DNA from 2 places in the Achromobacter sp. ISS7 genome. Region 2 is predicted to be linked to the other one. Evidence: predicted binding sites of a transcription regulator. Region 2 holds the regulator's gene; the other holds the start of a gene.

Region 1 (7,686 bases), 5.0 Mb from region 2:
TGATGCGCCCGTCCACCACCCCGCCCGGCCCCGCCAGGCGCTCGCGCGCCACCTGGGACCAGCTGCCGGGGGCCGAGCCGAGGTCGACGACCAGGTCGCCACGACGCAGCAGTTTCTCGGTGTCGAGAATCTCGATCAGCTTGAAGGCGGCGCGGGCCCGGTAGCCCTTCTGTTGCGCCATCTTCACATAGGGATCGTTGATGTGCTGGTGAATCCAGTCTTTGGAGAATTTATTCTTGGCCATTACCGTACAATTCCACGCATGCCTATATTAGAACTTACCTCTCGTGAGCGCAGCGACCTTCGGTCCGCCGCTCACCCTCTGCGCCCCGTCGTCCTGATCGGCGACAATGGCCTGACCGAAGCCGTGCTCAAGGAAATCGACCTGGCACTCACTTCCCACGGCCTGATCAAGGTCCGGGCCGGCGGCGACGATCGCGAGGCCCGCGAGGCCATGCTGTCGACCATCTGCGACACCCTGTCCTGCGCCCCGGTGCACCACCTGGGCAAGACCCTGATCCTGTTCCGCCCGCTGGCCGGCAACATCAAGCCGCCCGTGCTGGCCGCCCTTGAGCCGGAACGTCCCGCCAAGCGCCGCGCCTCCGAGCCGCATACGCCCAAGAAGCTGGCCGCCGAAGGCAAGACCCTGGCCAAGCGCCCGCGCCGCTCCGAGACGGAAGAGCCCAAGCCGAAGACCCGCTTCGTGCCGCAGGACCAGCTCAACAAGAACGGCAAGCCGATGCGTCCCGGCACCAAGAAAACCACTTCCGGCAGCCACGGCATTCCGCGCCGCGCCGGCAGCGCACTGAGCCTGCGGGCCGGGGCACGCAGCGGCACCAGCCGCAAGTCGTCGCCCAAGCGATAGTACCGCCAGGCACAAAAACGGGCGCTTTACGCGCCCGGTCCACCATAGTGTTCCGCAATCTTGCCGCGGGAATCCTTCCGGATGCCCGGTTCGGTCTATGGTGTTTTGCTGATTTTACCGCTCAGGGCCGGCGTTAGATGTAACGCACGCCCAGGACTTCATACTCGCGAACGCCAGCCGGGGCCTTGACCTCGACCACGTCGCCTTCGCTCTTGCCGATCAGCGCGCGGGCCACGGGGCTCGACACGGAGATCAGGTTCGCCTTGATGTCGGCTTCGACGTCGCCGACGATCTGGTACGTCACGCGATCACCCGAATCCAGGTCCTCGATGTCGACGGTGGCGCCGAACACGGCACGACCTTCGGCCTCGAGCGAGCTCGGATCGATCAGGTGGGCATTGGAAAGCGTGCCCTCGAGCTCGGCGATCCGGCCCTCGATGAAACCCTGGCGCTCGCGAGCCGCGTCATACTCGGCGTTCTCCGACAGATCGCCCTGCGCGCGCGCCTCGGCGATAGCGTTGATGACGGCGGGACGTTCCACGGTTTTCAGCCGCTGGAGCTCTTCTTGCAAGCGCTCGGCCCCGCGCACGGTCAAAGGAATGGCAGACATGTCGTTTCCCAAACAAAAGTAGAAAACGCCCCCGACGGAGCGTTCTCGGTGTGAAGGTCATGGACCTGACGCATGGGCGCCGTCGGATGACAAGTCGTGACGGGCAACGTCTGGGGCGGAACGGCCAGGGGCGGGCAAGGCTGAACCCGATGGATCCCCCGCTGCCCGCTCGGGCCGGCCCGCCGGACGAATGCGGCAAGCTGCGACCAAAACAAAACCCCGGCTCGGGTCGGAACCGGGGCAATCAAGGCCATATTGTGGTCAAAGTCCACGGGAATTGCAAGCCACCGGAGAAACCGGCGTTTTCGGCGCATTTCGGCGCTGTAACCCGCTAAAACCCGTCGTTTCCTGGATCGGCGCCGGCGTTGCGTAAAAGATACTCAGCGGTAGGGATAAACCCGACCGCGGGGGGTTATCAAAAGGGTTTATGTAAAAACGGCAGGTTGTATTCAATAAAAAAGGTATAACCGACAAACTGGCCCATTAATAACAATTAAATACATGCCGGTATTCGCCGGCATTTTCCTGTTTTAAGCGAAGGGATACGCGGGCCGGCCATTTCGGCCACGCGTAAAGCGATTGATTGTGCGTGTTGCAGGTTGGGCGGACGCATCGCAGTCATCCGGGCGCGACGTTCGTCCCTCTATCGCAGCGCTGGCGTGCAAAGGATCCGCGCCTGCGGTGGAGCGCGTTCAAGAACGGGAGCTCCCATGCTGGAAAAATTGAAAGTCCGTACGGGCATGATGCTGGTGTTGGCCTGCTTTGTGATTACCCTGGCGCTGGCTTGCGGTTTGAGCTGGATGAATGCCGAAAACAGCGTGCGGGAAATCGAGGACCTGAATAATGTCGCCGTGCACCAGGTCGATCCGCTTTATGAATCCAACGCCGCGCTGCTGCGCGCCCGGCTGTCGCTGGGCTCGGGCATCGCCGACCTGCAGGCCGGCGCCCAGGACCAGGCGGCCAGCGCGGAAGCCGCCGCCGCCGAGCAGCTGAAACTGGCCCGCGAACGCTTCGAGCGCTACATGGCGGTGCCCAAGAGCGAACGCGGCCAGGAACTGGCCGTGGTCCTGCAGGGCCGCTTCAACGCCTACGCCGCCGGGCTGGACGAACTGGACGCGGCCCTCAAGGAACGCTCGGTCGCCCGCTACCAGCAGAACGAAGCGCGGGTGCGCCAGGCCGACGCCGATTTCGCCAAGGACATGCAGGTGTTCCTGGCTCGGGTCCAGGAGCGCAGCGACGGCGTGCTGGAACGCTCGCAGAGCACCTATTCGACCGCCCGCATCTCGGCCATCGTGCTGCTGTCGGTGGCGCTGCTGCTGGCGGTGCTGTGCTGGGCTTTCATCCGCCGCGGCGTCCTGCTGCCGCTGCAGGACGCCGGCCGGCATTTCGACCGGATCGCCGCCGGCGACCTGACCCAGCGGGTCGACGCCCGCTCCAACAACGAGATCGGCACGCTGTTTTCCGCAGTGCGGCGCATGCAGGAAGGCCTGACCCGCACGGTGACGACGGTGCGCCAGGGAGTGGAGGAGATCAACGTCGGCGCGGCCGAGATCGCCGCCGGCAACGCCAACCTGTCGACCCGCACCGAGGAACAGGCGGCCGCGCTGGAAGAGACCGCCTCGACCATGGAAGAACTGGCCGCCACAGTCAAGCAGAACGCCGACAACGCCGCCCAGGCCAACCAGCTGGCGGCGGTGAGCATGGAGGTGGCGCAGCGCGGCGGCCACACGGTCGGCCAGGTGGTGGCCACCATGCAGGGCATTTCCGAGAGTTCGCGGCGCATCGCCGATATCGTCTCGGTGATCGACGGCATCGCCTTCCAGACCAATATCCTGGCGCTGAATGCCGCCGTGGAGGCGGCCCGCGCCGGCGAACAGGGCAAGGGCTTCGCCGTGGTGGCGGGCGAGGTGCGCACCCTGGCGCAGCGCGCCGCCCAGGCGGCCAAGGAGATCAAGGCCCTGATCGAAACCTCGGTCGAGACCGTCGCGGCCGGCTCGTCCCAGGTGTCGGCGGCCGGGCAGACCATGGAGGAAATCGTGATCTCGGTGCAGCGGGTGGCCGACATCATGGGCGAGATCTCGGCGGCCTCGGCCCAGCAGGCCGGCGGCATCGACCAGGTCAGCCTGGCGGTCTCGCAGATGGACGAGGTGACGCAGCAGAACGCCGCGCTGGTGGAAGAGGCCTCGGCCGCCGCCTCGGCCATGGAGGACCAGGCGCGGCGCCTGGCGGAAGCGACCTCGGTCTTCAAGACCCAGTCGGGCCAGGTGATCGAGGTGGCGCCAGTGCAGGTCGGCGGCAGGACGCCGGCCTCGCGGCTGTCGCGCTCCTGAGGCGAGCGGACCGGCCGCGGCCGGTCCCGCTCATGCCCCTGAAGGAAGCCGGCCGGGCGCGACGCCCGGCCAGTTCGCGGGACCGGCGCAAAAGCAAGCCATGGCTGCCCCTTGCGCCGCCCCGCCCTACTTCTTGCGGCGCAGCAGCGCGTACAGGATGATCGCGCCGAAGGTCGCGGTACCGATGCCGCCCAGCGTGAAGTTGCCCAGCTTGACGGTGAAGTCACCCGCGCCCAGCACCAGCGTGACCGCGGCCACGATCAGGTTGCGGTTGTCGCTGAAGTCGACCTGGTTCACCACCCAGATGCGGGCCCCGGCGATGGCGATCAGGCCGAACACCACCACCGACATGCCGCCCAGCACGGGCCCGGGAATGGTCTGGATCAAGGCGCCGAACTTGGGCGAGAACCCCAGCACAATGGCGATCAGCGCGGCGATGACGAACACCAGCGTCGAATAGATGCGGGTCACCGCCATCACGCCGATGTTCTCGGCGTAGGTGGTGACGCCGGTGCCGCCGACGGCGCCCGAGACCATCGTCGCCACGCCGTCGCCGACGAAGGCGCGGCCCAGGTAGCGGTCCAGGTCCTGGCCGGTCATGGCGCTGACGGCCTTGACGTGGCCCAGGTTCTCGGCGACCAGGATGATGGCCACCGGCACGATCAGGCCCATGGCCTCGGCCTTGAAGACCGGCGCGGCGAAGTGCGGCAGGCCGAACCAGGCGGCGGCCGACACGGCCGAGAAGTCGATCGGCTTGCCCAGGTTCAGGCCGTTGGCGCAGATGGCGTAGACCACGCAGGCCAGGATCAGGCCGACCAGGATCAGCAGGCGCTGCACCATGCCCTTGGTATAGACGGCGATGCCGCCCACGCACAGGATGGTGACGATGGCCATGGCGCTGTCGAAGCCCGAGGCGCCCATGGCGCCCTTGGCGGCGATCGGCGCCAGGTTCAGGCCGATCACCGCGACCACCGCGCCGGTCACCACCGGCGGCATCAGGGTGTCGATCCAGTTGGCGCCGCCGCCGGCGCGGCCATTGGCGATCCAGACCAGGACGCCGATCAGCGTATACGCCAGGCCGCAGGCGATGATGGCGCCCAGCGCCACGCCGATGTTGGCGTTGGCGCCGCCGCCGGCATAGCCCGTGACGGCGATGACGCCGCCGATGAAGGCGAAACTGGAGCCCAGGTAGCTGGGCACGCGGCCGCCGACGAACAGGAAGAAGATCAGCGTGCCGATGCCCGACATCAGAATGGCGACGTTGGGATCGAAACCCATCAGCAGCGGCGCCAGCACGGTGGAGCCGAACATCGCCACCACGTGCTGGGCGCCCATGGCCACGTTCTTGGGCCAGGACAGCCGTTCGTCGGGGGCGATGATGACGCCGGGCTGGGCGTCGTCCGCCAGGCGCCAGCGCGGAAAATAGGAATTGGACATGGAATCCCCGGGAGTGATTGGTGTGAGCGGGCGCCAGTGTAAAGGGGGCCGGGAACGGGCGGCAACTTAAGTTCCCCGCCGGAATGCCGTATTAGTGGAAACCCCAGTCAATCCTCTCCCCCGGAGACCTTCATGGCCATCGATTCCATCAGCGGGACCTCGCGCATCGGCAGCATGGCCGACCTGTGGGCACAGAAGATCCAGGCCAACAAGGAGGCCAAGGACGCCAAGGCCGGCGATCCAGGCGTCACGGTCACGCCCGACGGCAAGATCCGCGTCAACAGCGCCGGCGCCAAGAAGGTGGGCCAGGCCGAGGAAACCGAATCGTCCGAAAACGACGACTATTACACCCAGGTGATCAAGGAGCTGCAACGCCAGCTCAAGCGCGTCATGGAGCAGATCGCACGCGTGCGCGACAGCAATGCGTCGGCGGAACAGAAAGCCACCCAGCTGCAGGCGTTGAACGGACAGGCGCAGCAGATCATGGGCCAGATCCAGAAGGTGATGACCGAGAAGGTCAAGGCGATGGCCAAGGCCAACGGCGGCGTCTCGGCCACGGCCTAGCTTCCTTCCCGCGGGTTCTCCCGAATGCCCGCCGGGCTGATGGCGCGCATCAAAATTTGTGATTGGACTGGCGGCGCATGCAGCCGCTAAGGTCTCCGGACAAATCGAAAAACCACGGAGACAAACCATGCATGCAATGCGCACAGCCCTTGCAGGGGCGCTGCTGGCCGCCTGCGCCGCCCCCGCCCTGGCGGGCACCGTCACGGTGATCACGTCGTTCCCCAAAGATTTGACCCAGGCCTACAAGACCGCGTTCGAGAAGGCCAACCCCGGCATCACGCTGGAAATCCTCAACAAGAACACCGTGTCCGGCATCGCCTACGTGCGCGAGACGCCGGCCGGCCAGCGTCCGGAAGTGTTCTGGGCCAGCGCGCCGGACGCCTTCGAGGTGCTGGGCCGCGACAAGCTGCTGGCCAAGTCGTCGGATGTGGCCAACAAGGACGTGCCGGACAAGATCGGCAACTACCCCATCAACGACCCGGGCGGCATGTACCTGGGCCAGGCGCTGGCCGGCTACGGCATCGTCTACAACACGCGCTACATCGCGGCGCACAAGATTCCCGCGCCGGTCGAATGGAAGGACCTGCTGGCGCCGCACTGGTTCGGCCACGTCGGCATCACCTCGCCGTCGCGCTCGGGGACCATGCACCTGACGGTCGAGACCATCCTGCAGGGCGAAGGCTGGGACGACGGCTGGAACACGCTGCTGCGCATGTCGGGCAACAGCAGCGCCGTGACCGAGCGCTCGTTCGGCGTGCCGGACGGCGTCAACAACGGCCAGTTCGGCGCGGGGCCGGTGATCGACTTCTTCGGCCTGTCGAGCAAGTATTCGAAGTTCCCGGTGGAGTTCGTCTATCCCTCCGAGACCGCCATCGTGCCGGCCAACATCGCGCTGATCGACGGCGCCAAGAATACCGAGGAAGGCAAGAAGTTCATCGCCTTCACGCTCAGCCAGGCGGGCCAGGAGCTGCTGCTGGAGCCGAAGATCTCGCGCCTGCCGGTGCTGCCGTATTCGGCGCTGGCCGGCAAGGTGCCGCAGGGCTATCCCGACCCGGCCGAGATCGCGCGTCGCAGCAAGGTGCAGTTCAACGCCGACCTGTCGCAGACGCGCTACTACGTGGTGCAGTCGCTGTACGACCAGACCGTCACGTTCCGCCTGAAGGAATTGCAGGCGGCAACCAAGGCGATCTACGACGCCGAGGCCAAGCTCGGCGACAAGGGCAAGAGCGGCAAGCCGGCCGAACTGCTGGCGCAGGCCCGCAAGCTGGCCTGGGCGCCGCTGGTCGACGGCAAGCAGGCCGCCGACCCCGAGTTCCTGAAGATCTTCAGCGGCAACAAGAAGGACGCCGCGGTCAACCAGCAGATCACCAAGCTGGAAGGCGAATGGAACGGCACGGCCAAGAGCAATTATGAGCAGGCCGTGAAGCTGGCGCGGGAAGCCGCGGCGCTGTAGGCCCGGCTCGCGCCGGACGGGGGGCTCGCCCCGTCCGGCCGCCGCCCCGCCGCGGGCGGCCTGTCTTGAACCATTACGGGAATCTCGATGAATCTTCCGGGCCATTCACGCCTGCCCGCCGGCCCCGTGCTGGCCGCGCTCCTGGTGCTGGGTTTCCTGGCGCTGTTCCTGGCCGTGCCGGTGGGCACGGTGTTCTACAGCGCCTTCGTCAACGCCGACGGCGGCTTCACCATCGGCCACTTCGGCGCGTTCTTCAACCAGCCGCTGATGCTGGAGGCGTTCTTCAACAGCCTCTACGTGGCGGGCTGGTCGGCGCTGCTGGCCTCGCTGATCGCGGTGCCGCTGGCGTACTTCACGGTGCGCTTCGACTTTCGCGGCGCGCTCATCATCCAGACGCTGGGCGTGCTGCCGCTCATCATGCCGCCCT
Region 2 (7,686 bases):
GGCCAGGGCGAAGGGCAGCAGGCCGGAGCCGTCACCGCAACCGATGGCCAGCACCCGGGCCTGTTCCAGCGGAACGCTTTCGACCCCGTACAGGTGGGCAGCGGCACGCAGGCGGGCGGGGGAATGACTGGGGGCCAGGCGTCCGGGATCGGCGGCGGCTTGTCGGTGGGTGTAGGCCGGATAAGACATGGAGCGAGAAAAGGCGGGACGAGGTCCGGGAAATCTATTGCGGTAATTCTATGAATGCGGGCGGTGCCTCATTCGGCGAATCAGCGTGCGAATTCCCCGCCAGTTTGGGTGAAACCCGGCGTCGTGGATGGAAATGAAAAAACCCGCCGGTTGGCGGGTTTCGGGGGCGCCGGCCGCGGCGCGAAGGGCCTTGGCCGGCCGGCCGACCGGGGAAACCGGGGTTTCCCCAATCGTCCGTGCTGCTTGCCGCGAATTAACGCAGCAGCGACAGCACGGTTTGCGGCACTTGGTTGGCTTGCGCCAGAACCGAGGTGCCAGCCTGTTGCAGGATCTGAGCCTTCGACATGTTCGACACTTCCGTGGCGTAGTCGGCGTCTTGAATGCGCGAACGAGCCGAGGACAGGTTGTTGACCACGTTGTTCAGGTTGGCGATCGTCGATTCCAGACGGTTCTGCACAGCGCCCAGTTCACCGGTCAGCTTGTCCAGCTTGGTGAAGGCGGCGTCCAGCGTCTTCAGCGGATCGGAGGTCAGCGTACCCTTGCTGGTGGCGTCCGTGGTCAGCTTGCCCGAGCTGTTGACCTTGGCTTCGGCGCCAACCTTCGGCGCGTAGTCGCCCGTGCCCGTGCCGCTCTTGACCGTGACCTTGCCGTTGTTGGGGTCAACCGTGTAGACCGTGTTGTAGGTCTTGGTGGTCGTGAACTCAGCCTTGTCGTCGACGTAGGTGTTGGTCGACGCGCCGTTCACGAGCGAGACGGTGGCGCTGGTGATGCCCGAACCCAGGGTGACGGAAGCGTTGGCGGCAGCCTTGACGTCGGCCAGCAGAGCGTCCGAAGCCTTGGTGTTGGTGAACGACAGTTGGTTAGCCGTACCGGTGTTGGCGTACGTCTTGCCACCGATCGAGACCGACGACGTGCCGGCGGCGCCGGTGCCAGTGGAGGCGGCGGCCATCACGTTGTCCAGCGTGGCGGCGGAAGCGCCGGCGCTGTTGGTCGTCAGGTTGCCAGCGGCGTCCAGGAAGGCGGCTTGGCCACCGACCGTGATCTTGCCGGTCGCGTCAACGTCGAACGAGGTCGACGAGCTGCCGTTGGCGTGGGTGTAGACGCCGGTGGTCGTGCCGGTTGCCGGGCGCAGCGAGACGGCCAGGGCGGTGACGGAGGCGGCGTCGCTGGCCGACTTGTCGGTGAACGTGAAGTTCTTGTTGGTGGCGTCGTACGTGTAGGTCGTGGCGCCGGCACCGGTGCCCACGGTGACGCTGTTGCCGTTCTGCAGCTTGCCGAACACTTGGTCAGCGGTCGCGGCGGCGTGCGTCGTGGTGACTTGCCATTCGTTGGCGGCGACGGTCGTGCCACCAGCGGCTTGCAGGTCGGACACGGTGGCCGAACGGTTCTGGGTCACGCCCGAGCCGTTGACGTTGAAGCCGTCCAGACCCAGCGTCTTGACGCTGATTTCCGACAGGTTCAGGGTGATGGTTTCGCCGTCGTTGGCGCCGACTTGCAGCGTCAGGGGCTTGGCGTTGGCCGACAGGACCTTCACGCCGTTGAAGTCGGTTTGTTGCGAGATGCGGTCGATGTCGGACAGACGCTGGTTGATTTCGTCTTGCATCGAGTTCAGCTGCTCTTGCGAGTAGCTGCCGTTGCCGGCTTGCACCGACAGTTCGCGAACGCGCTGCAGGTGGGTGTTGATTTCGGAGGCGGCGCCTTCCGTCGTCTGGGCCAGCGAGATACCGTCGTTGGCGTTACGAGCGGCTTGGGTCAGGCCCTTGACGTTCGCGGTGAAGCGGTTGGCAATGGCCATACCGGCGGCGTCATCCTTGGCGCTGTTGATGCGCAGGCCGGACGACAGACGCTCGATGGCGGTACCCAGGGCGGATTGCGACTTGTTCAGGTTGTTCTGAGCAACCAGCGACAAGTAGTTGGTGTTAATGACTGCAGCCATGTTTAGGCTCCCAAGAGAGAAAGGCTTCTTCAAACCGGGCAGCGGGGCCGCCCATCGTTGTAACGGGAAGAATTCGATTTCTTGCGTCTTCGAATTTCTCCGTTGCAAGGATTACGGCAGTCGCAAATCAATCTTTAGGGCTTTTTTTTGGTATTCGCAAAATGTTGTTGGATACCACTTACAGACTGGTCTGACGCTCTAGCCGGGCGGCTGGACGGGGTGGCCAGCACTATATACAGACATATCCGACGGCCGGAGGGCGGCCGCCGGACGGGCCTGTCAGTGCAGCAGCAGGCCGGTGCGGCGCAAGGCAGCCAGCAGGCTGTTGACGATTTCCTGGGCCACCGGATCCAGGTTGCGGGCGCCCTTGTAGGACTTGCCGTCCGGGTGCGTGTGGCGTCCCGCGGTCAGCGCGTCGCGCGCCAGGGTGCGCAGTTCGGCGGTGCTGTGCTCGCCGTCGATGTGGCGCATCAGGTATTGGTGCAGGGCGTCGGTGGGCGCCGTGACCGGATGGTGCCAGAGGCTGTGCATGCCGACCTGGCAACCTGGTTTTGTTACTTCTTGTAGTAACTCCAGGGCGCCCGGGATCAGGCGCGGCTTGGCCTGCGCGGGTTGGTAGGCCACCGGTTCCAGGCGGTAGTGCAGGGCGCCGGCCTGCACCAGCGTCACCAGGTGGCCGATCATCGCGTTGGCCAGGGCGTCGGCCGACGCGTCGGCCGCCTGTCCGCGCTGGCTTTCCAGCAGCGCGGCGAACGGCAGCGATTGCGGCCAGGCCTGCGCCAGCGTCTCCATCAGCGCGATCATGGCCGGATCCGGGGTGGTGATGGCGGTGCCGGCCGCCGTGCGGAACTGCCGCTGTCCGGCCGGCGCGCCCGCCAGCGGCGTCAGGTCGGCGGCGAAATGCATGGCGGCGAAGGCGCCGCCCTCGGGCTGCTCGAGGATCTCGCCGGCGCGTTCGGCGTGCACCAGCAGGCTCTTGCGGAACGAGCGGCCGACGGCGAAGTCCAGGTATTGCTCGCGCATTTCCCGGCCGGCGTTGACCGACAGCCCGTTCAGGCCCACCGCCACCGTGGCGCCGAAAGTGGACGGGAATGTCAGTTGCGGTTCGGCGTCCGTCACGTACGCCAGCCCGGCCTGTTGCGCCGCCGCGGCGAATTCCAGGAAATAGCAGGGCGTGTTGATCGCCTCCAGGTATTCATGCAGCAGATAGTGGTCGGTCTGGCCGCGCAATTTGCTGGCGGCCTGCTGCAGCGCCGAGCGCAGCGGGTTGTTCTGCCACAGGCCGCCCTCGATCAGTTCCAGCATGTCCTTGGCGCGGGCCACCTTTTCCTGCGGCGTTTCGGCGCCGAAGCTGTTCAGGATCATGGCGTCGCGGATGACGTCCGACGCCTTCCAGCCCGGATAGGTGTTGTAGCTGACGTAGGCCACGCCCTGCGGCGCGAGGTTCTCGCGGCAGATGCGGAAGATGGCGTCGCGCACTTCCGGGGGCACCCAGCTGAACACGCCGTGGCAGATGATGTAGTCGAAGACGCCGAAATCGGCGGTGATGTCCGTCAGGCTCATGGCCCGCAGGTCCAGATTGCGCGCGCCGGCCGCTTCCGCGGTCTGGCGGCCCGCGTCGATCTGCTGCGGCGACAGGTCGATGCCGACGACCTGGGCCTCGGGATAGGCCAGCGCGAACGGCAGCAGGTTGCCGCCGGCGGCGCAGCCCAGTTCCAGCACCCGCGCCTGTTCCAGCGCCGGCGCCTCGAGTTGGTAGAGGCGGGCGACCGCGCGCAGGTTGCCCGGCGACGTATAGGAGAACGGCAGCGAGATATACGGGGTTTCGTCGTAGGCGTCGGAAATGGCCTGCGTCAGGACGTCGGGTGCGCTCATGGCGAAATTCCAGGGATCGCGGTGCGCGGCCGGCGGCGGATCGCCGTGCGCACCTTATTGGTGTCAGCCTGCAAGGCTAACAAGGGCGCGCGCGGCGTAATGGGATGAATAACGTCCGATTTCCCTGGAATTCCGGCCGCAGTGCGCCGTCAGTCCTAGATTATCTGCGCGATCTGCCCCTCCTGGGGCAGGTGTTGCCAGGCCTGTTCGCGCAGCTTGGCGCGGATGCGCGCCGTCGCCTGCGAGCGCAGTTGGCAGACGCGGGCCTCGGTCACGTTCATGATCGCGCCGATTTCCTTCAGGTTCAGGCCCTGCTCGTAGCACAGCGACAACAGCAGTTTCTCGCGGTCGGGCAGGGTGTCGATGGCCAGGATCAGCGCCTGGCGGAAATCGCCGGCCAGCAGCGAGTCCAGCGGGTTGCCGCCGGCGGTGCCGTGATTCAGCGTGGCGGTCCAGTCGGTCTGGCCCGACGCCGCGTCGGGCTCGGTGGCGAAGTCTTCGTAGTGGACGATCTGCACGCCCTGGGCGTCGTGCAACAGCGTCTGATATTCAGCCAGCGGCATCTCCATCTGCTGCGCGATCTCGGCCTCGGAGGGCGCGCGCATCAGGCGTTGTTCGAGTTGCTGGATGGCCTGTTCGATCTTGCGGGCCTTGGCGCGCACGCTGCGCGGCAGCCAGTCCTGGCCCCGCAGCTCGTCGAGCATGGCGCCGCGGATGCGGGTCGTGGCGTAGGTCTCGAACTGGGCGTCGGCGGTTTCCTGGTAGCGGCGCACGGCGTCCAGGAGGCCGATCATGCCGGCTTGGATCAGGTCGTCGAGTTCGACGCTGGCCGGCAGCCGGGCGAGCAATTGCAGGGCCAGCTTCCGCACTAGCGGGGCATATTCGACCAAGCTGTCATCTGCGTGGGGCATTGCGGGAATGTCAGGCGGTGTCCATCGTGACGCATTGTCGGTTGTTGTCAATTTGCGACATTGTCGACAAACGCGCGGCTACGCTAAAGCTAGCAATATTTTGTGATCGGCAAGGTGTCATTGTCGGCAAAAGTCGGTATTTCATTCCTTAAAGCACGCAACGTTTTGAATGCTTATTTGCCAAATTGACGTACATTTGCCAGGACTTTCTATGTCAAGGTGTATCTAAAGTCTCAAGTTGCGCGATATCAACAAAGATTTGTCATATAAGTCATAGAAAATGACATGACCTGTGGTAAATTTTACTTAAATTGCGAACAAATGATACATTTCGCATTAAAACAGGATGCAGCGGATACTGTGCAACAAACGTTGCCATTGTCCTTGGTTATCAAGCCCCTTCGGTGGGATAGGGAATAGGGAGTCGGGCGTGCAACAAGTCGAAAATTCTTTGCTGGCAGATATCCGTGAAGTGAATCTGTCCTACCTTCTTCTCGCACAGCGCATGCTGCGCGATGACTATGCTGCATCGATGTTCCGCCTGGGTTTCAGCAACGAGGTTGCCGACATCCTGATGCGTCTTTCTCCGGCTCAGCTGGTGAAGCTGGCCAGCTCCAGTTCGCTCCTGTGCCGTTTCCGTTTCGACGACTACAGCCTGCTGTCCGCCCTGACCCACGATGTGCTGGGCGGCGCGCTGCAGCAAGCGCACGCGACGATCCTGCTGGCCAAGCAACCTGTTGAAGAACTGGCCTGACGGCCTGTCGATTTCCACTCGGACACGTGTAATGGCCACCAAGAGCGTTTCGCAGGAAGCGGATGACATCCTGCTAGCCAGCTCCATGATCACTCTGGGCGCGCGGCTGCAGGTGTTGGAGGCTGAAACCAGCCTCAGCCACGACCGCCTGGCACGTCTTTACCGCGAAATCCGCGGCTGCTCGCCACCGAAGGGCATGCTGCCGTTTTCGGTCGACTGGTTCATGACCTGGTTGCCGAATATCCATTCCTCGCTGTTCTACAACGTCTATTCGTTCCTGAATACGCGCACCAGCAGCAAGGGCATCCGCGCCATCATCGACGCGTACCGCCTCTATCTCGAGAACGCCGGCGTGGACAACGCCGAATCCGCCGAGCCCGTGCTGAGCTTCACCCGGGCCTGGATGCTGGTGCGGTTCTTCGACAGCGGCATGCTGCAGCTTTCCGCCTGCCGCCAGTGCGGCGGGCATTTCATCGCGCATGCGCATGATCCGCAGTCGGATTTCGTGTGCGCGATCTGCCGTCCGCCACCCCGGGCCGGCAAGACCCGCGCCGCCGCCAAGGCGCGCGCGGGCAGCCGTCCCGCGCCAGCCGTAGACGCCGCCCGCTCCTGAGCGGCGCGTCCAAATACATCAAAAGCCCTGGAAAACTCCCCGTAACCCGCCTTTTTGGGTCGGGGGGAACAGGGGATCATTGACGCCGGTTTTAGACTTCGTTGGCAGGGGCCTGATGTGTTGATTGTTATCGGTTTTCTAGTGGTGATCGTGTCGGTCATCGGCAGCTTCGTAGCGCTGGGCGGCCACATGGGCGCGCTTTACCAGCCGTTCGAATTGACGTTGATCTTCGGCGCGGCCTTCGGCGCGTTCCTGGCCGGCAACAGCAAGAAGTCGCTGATGCTGGTCAAGAAGGCACTGCCCGACACGCTGAAAAGCTCGCGCTACGGCAAGGACGTCTACATGGAGCTCATGGCGCTCCTGTACGTGCTGCTGAACAAGGCGCGCCGCGAAGGCCTGATGGCCATCGAATCGCACATCGAGGATCCGGCCTCCAGCCCGATCTTCAGCGAGTATCCGCGCATCGCCAAAGACGAGAAGCTCATGGAGTTCATCACGGACTACCTGCGCATCATGATCAGCGGCAACATGAGCTCGTTCGAGATCGAAACGCTCATGGACGAGGAAATCGAGACCTACCGCCACGAGCGCGAAGTGCCCGCGAGCATGATCCGGCAGATGGCCGACGGCCTGCCGGCGTTCGGTATCGTGGCCGCGGTGCTGGGCGTGATCAAGGCGCTGGCCGCCGTCGACCAGCCGCCCGCCATTCTCGGCGACCTGATCTCCAAGGCCATGGTCGGCACCTTCCTGGGCATTCTGCTGGCCTACGGCTTCGTCGGCCCGCTGGCCTCGCGCATCGAGCGCCGCACGGACGAGGCCATGAAGGTGCTGGAATGTATCAAGACCACGCTGCTGGCCAGCATGAACGGCTACCCGCCGCAGCTGGCGGTGGAATTCGGCCGCAAGGTGCTGTATTCGTCGGTGCGTCCGACTTTCGGTGAGCTGGAAGAGCACGTCCGGCAGACCAAGTCCACCGCCAAGGCCTGACGGAGCGGGCCATGAGCACGGTAAACAACCACCGTGTGGTGATCCGCCGCAAGAAGGTCCACGGCGGCGGACACCACGGCGGCAGCTGGAAGATCGCCTACGCCGACTTCATCACGGCGATGATGGCGTTCTTCCTGGTGATGTGGCTGATCAGCATCGTGCCGCGCGAGGAACTCAAGGGCATCGCCGAATACTTCCGCATGCCCCTGCGCGTGGCGCTGACCGGCGGTCCCAGCAGTTCGGCCGAGACCAGCGCGGTCCCCGGCGGCGGCCGCGACCCCCTGCGCAGCGACGGCGACGAGCGCCGCGCCCAGGGCAACCGGGTCGAGGCCCAGCCCATGGGCGACGCCGAGCGGCGCGACCAGCATCGCCTGGAAAACCTCAAGAAGCGGCTGGAAAACGTCATCGAGAACAGCCCGGT

Evidence for each region. The regulator FliA, encoded in region 2, starts transcription of late flagellar genes. The targets are predictions, from matches to a motif close to CTAAAGTTTNNNNNNNNNNNGCCGNTA.
Region 1: AC1HFW_RS28300 (FlxA-like family protein) is a predicted target of FliA. The motif match lies at 5,308-5,334, and genes of this name have one in related genera.

The regions. Positions count from the first base shown of each region.
Region 1 is NZ_JAWRZD010000001.1:6,220,249-6,227,934, reverse strand. Features, by position in the region: gene AC1HFW_RS28325 (RlmE family RNA methyltransferase) at 1-244, opposite strand, end outside; gene AC1HFW_RS28320 (YhbY family RNA-binding protein) at 263-865, shown strand; gene greA (transcription elongation factor GreA) at 999-1,475, opposite strand; gene AC1HFW_RS28310 (methyl-accepting chemotaxis protein) at 2,186-3,805, shown strand; gene AC1HFW_RS28305 (solute carrier family 23 protein) at 3,932-5,242, opposite strand; gene AC1HFW_RS28300 (FlxA-like family protein) at 5,375-5,806, shown strand; gene AC1HFW_RS28295 (ABC transporter substrate-binding protein) at 5,934-7,259, shown strand; gene AC1HFW_RS28290 (ABC transporter permease) at 7,347-7,686, shown strand, end outside.
Region 2 is NZ_JAWRZD010000001.1:1,192,677-1,200,362, forward strand. Features, by position in the region: gene AC1HFW_RS05495 (O-linked N-acetylglucosamine transferase family protein) at 1-189, opposite strand, end outside; gene AC1HFW_RS05500 (flagellin N-terminal helical domain-containing protein) at 443-2,125, opposite strand; gene AC1HFW_RS05505 (methyltransferase regulatory domain-containing protein) at 2,405-4,000, opposite strand; gene AC1HFW_RS05510 (RNA polymerase sigma factor FliA) at 4,156-4,911, opposite strand; gene flhD (flagellar transcriptional regulator FlhD) at 5,342-5,665, shown strand; gene flhC (flagellar transcriptional regulator FlhC) at 5,697-6,278, shown strand; gene motA (flagellar motor stator protein MotA) at 6,396-7,265, shown strand; gene motB (flagellar motor protein MotB) at 7,277-7,686, shown strand, end outside.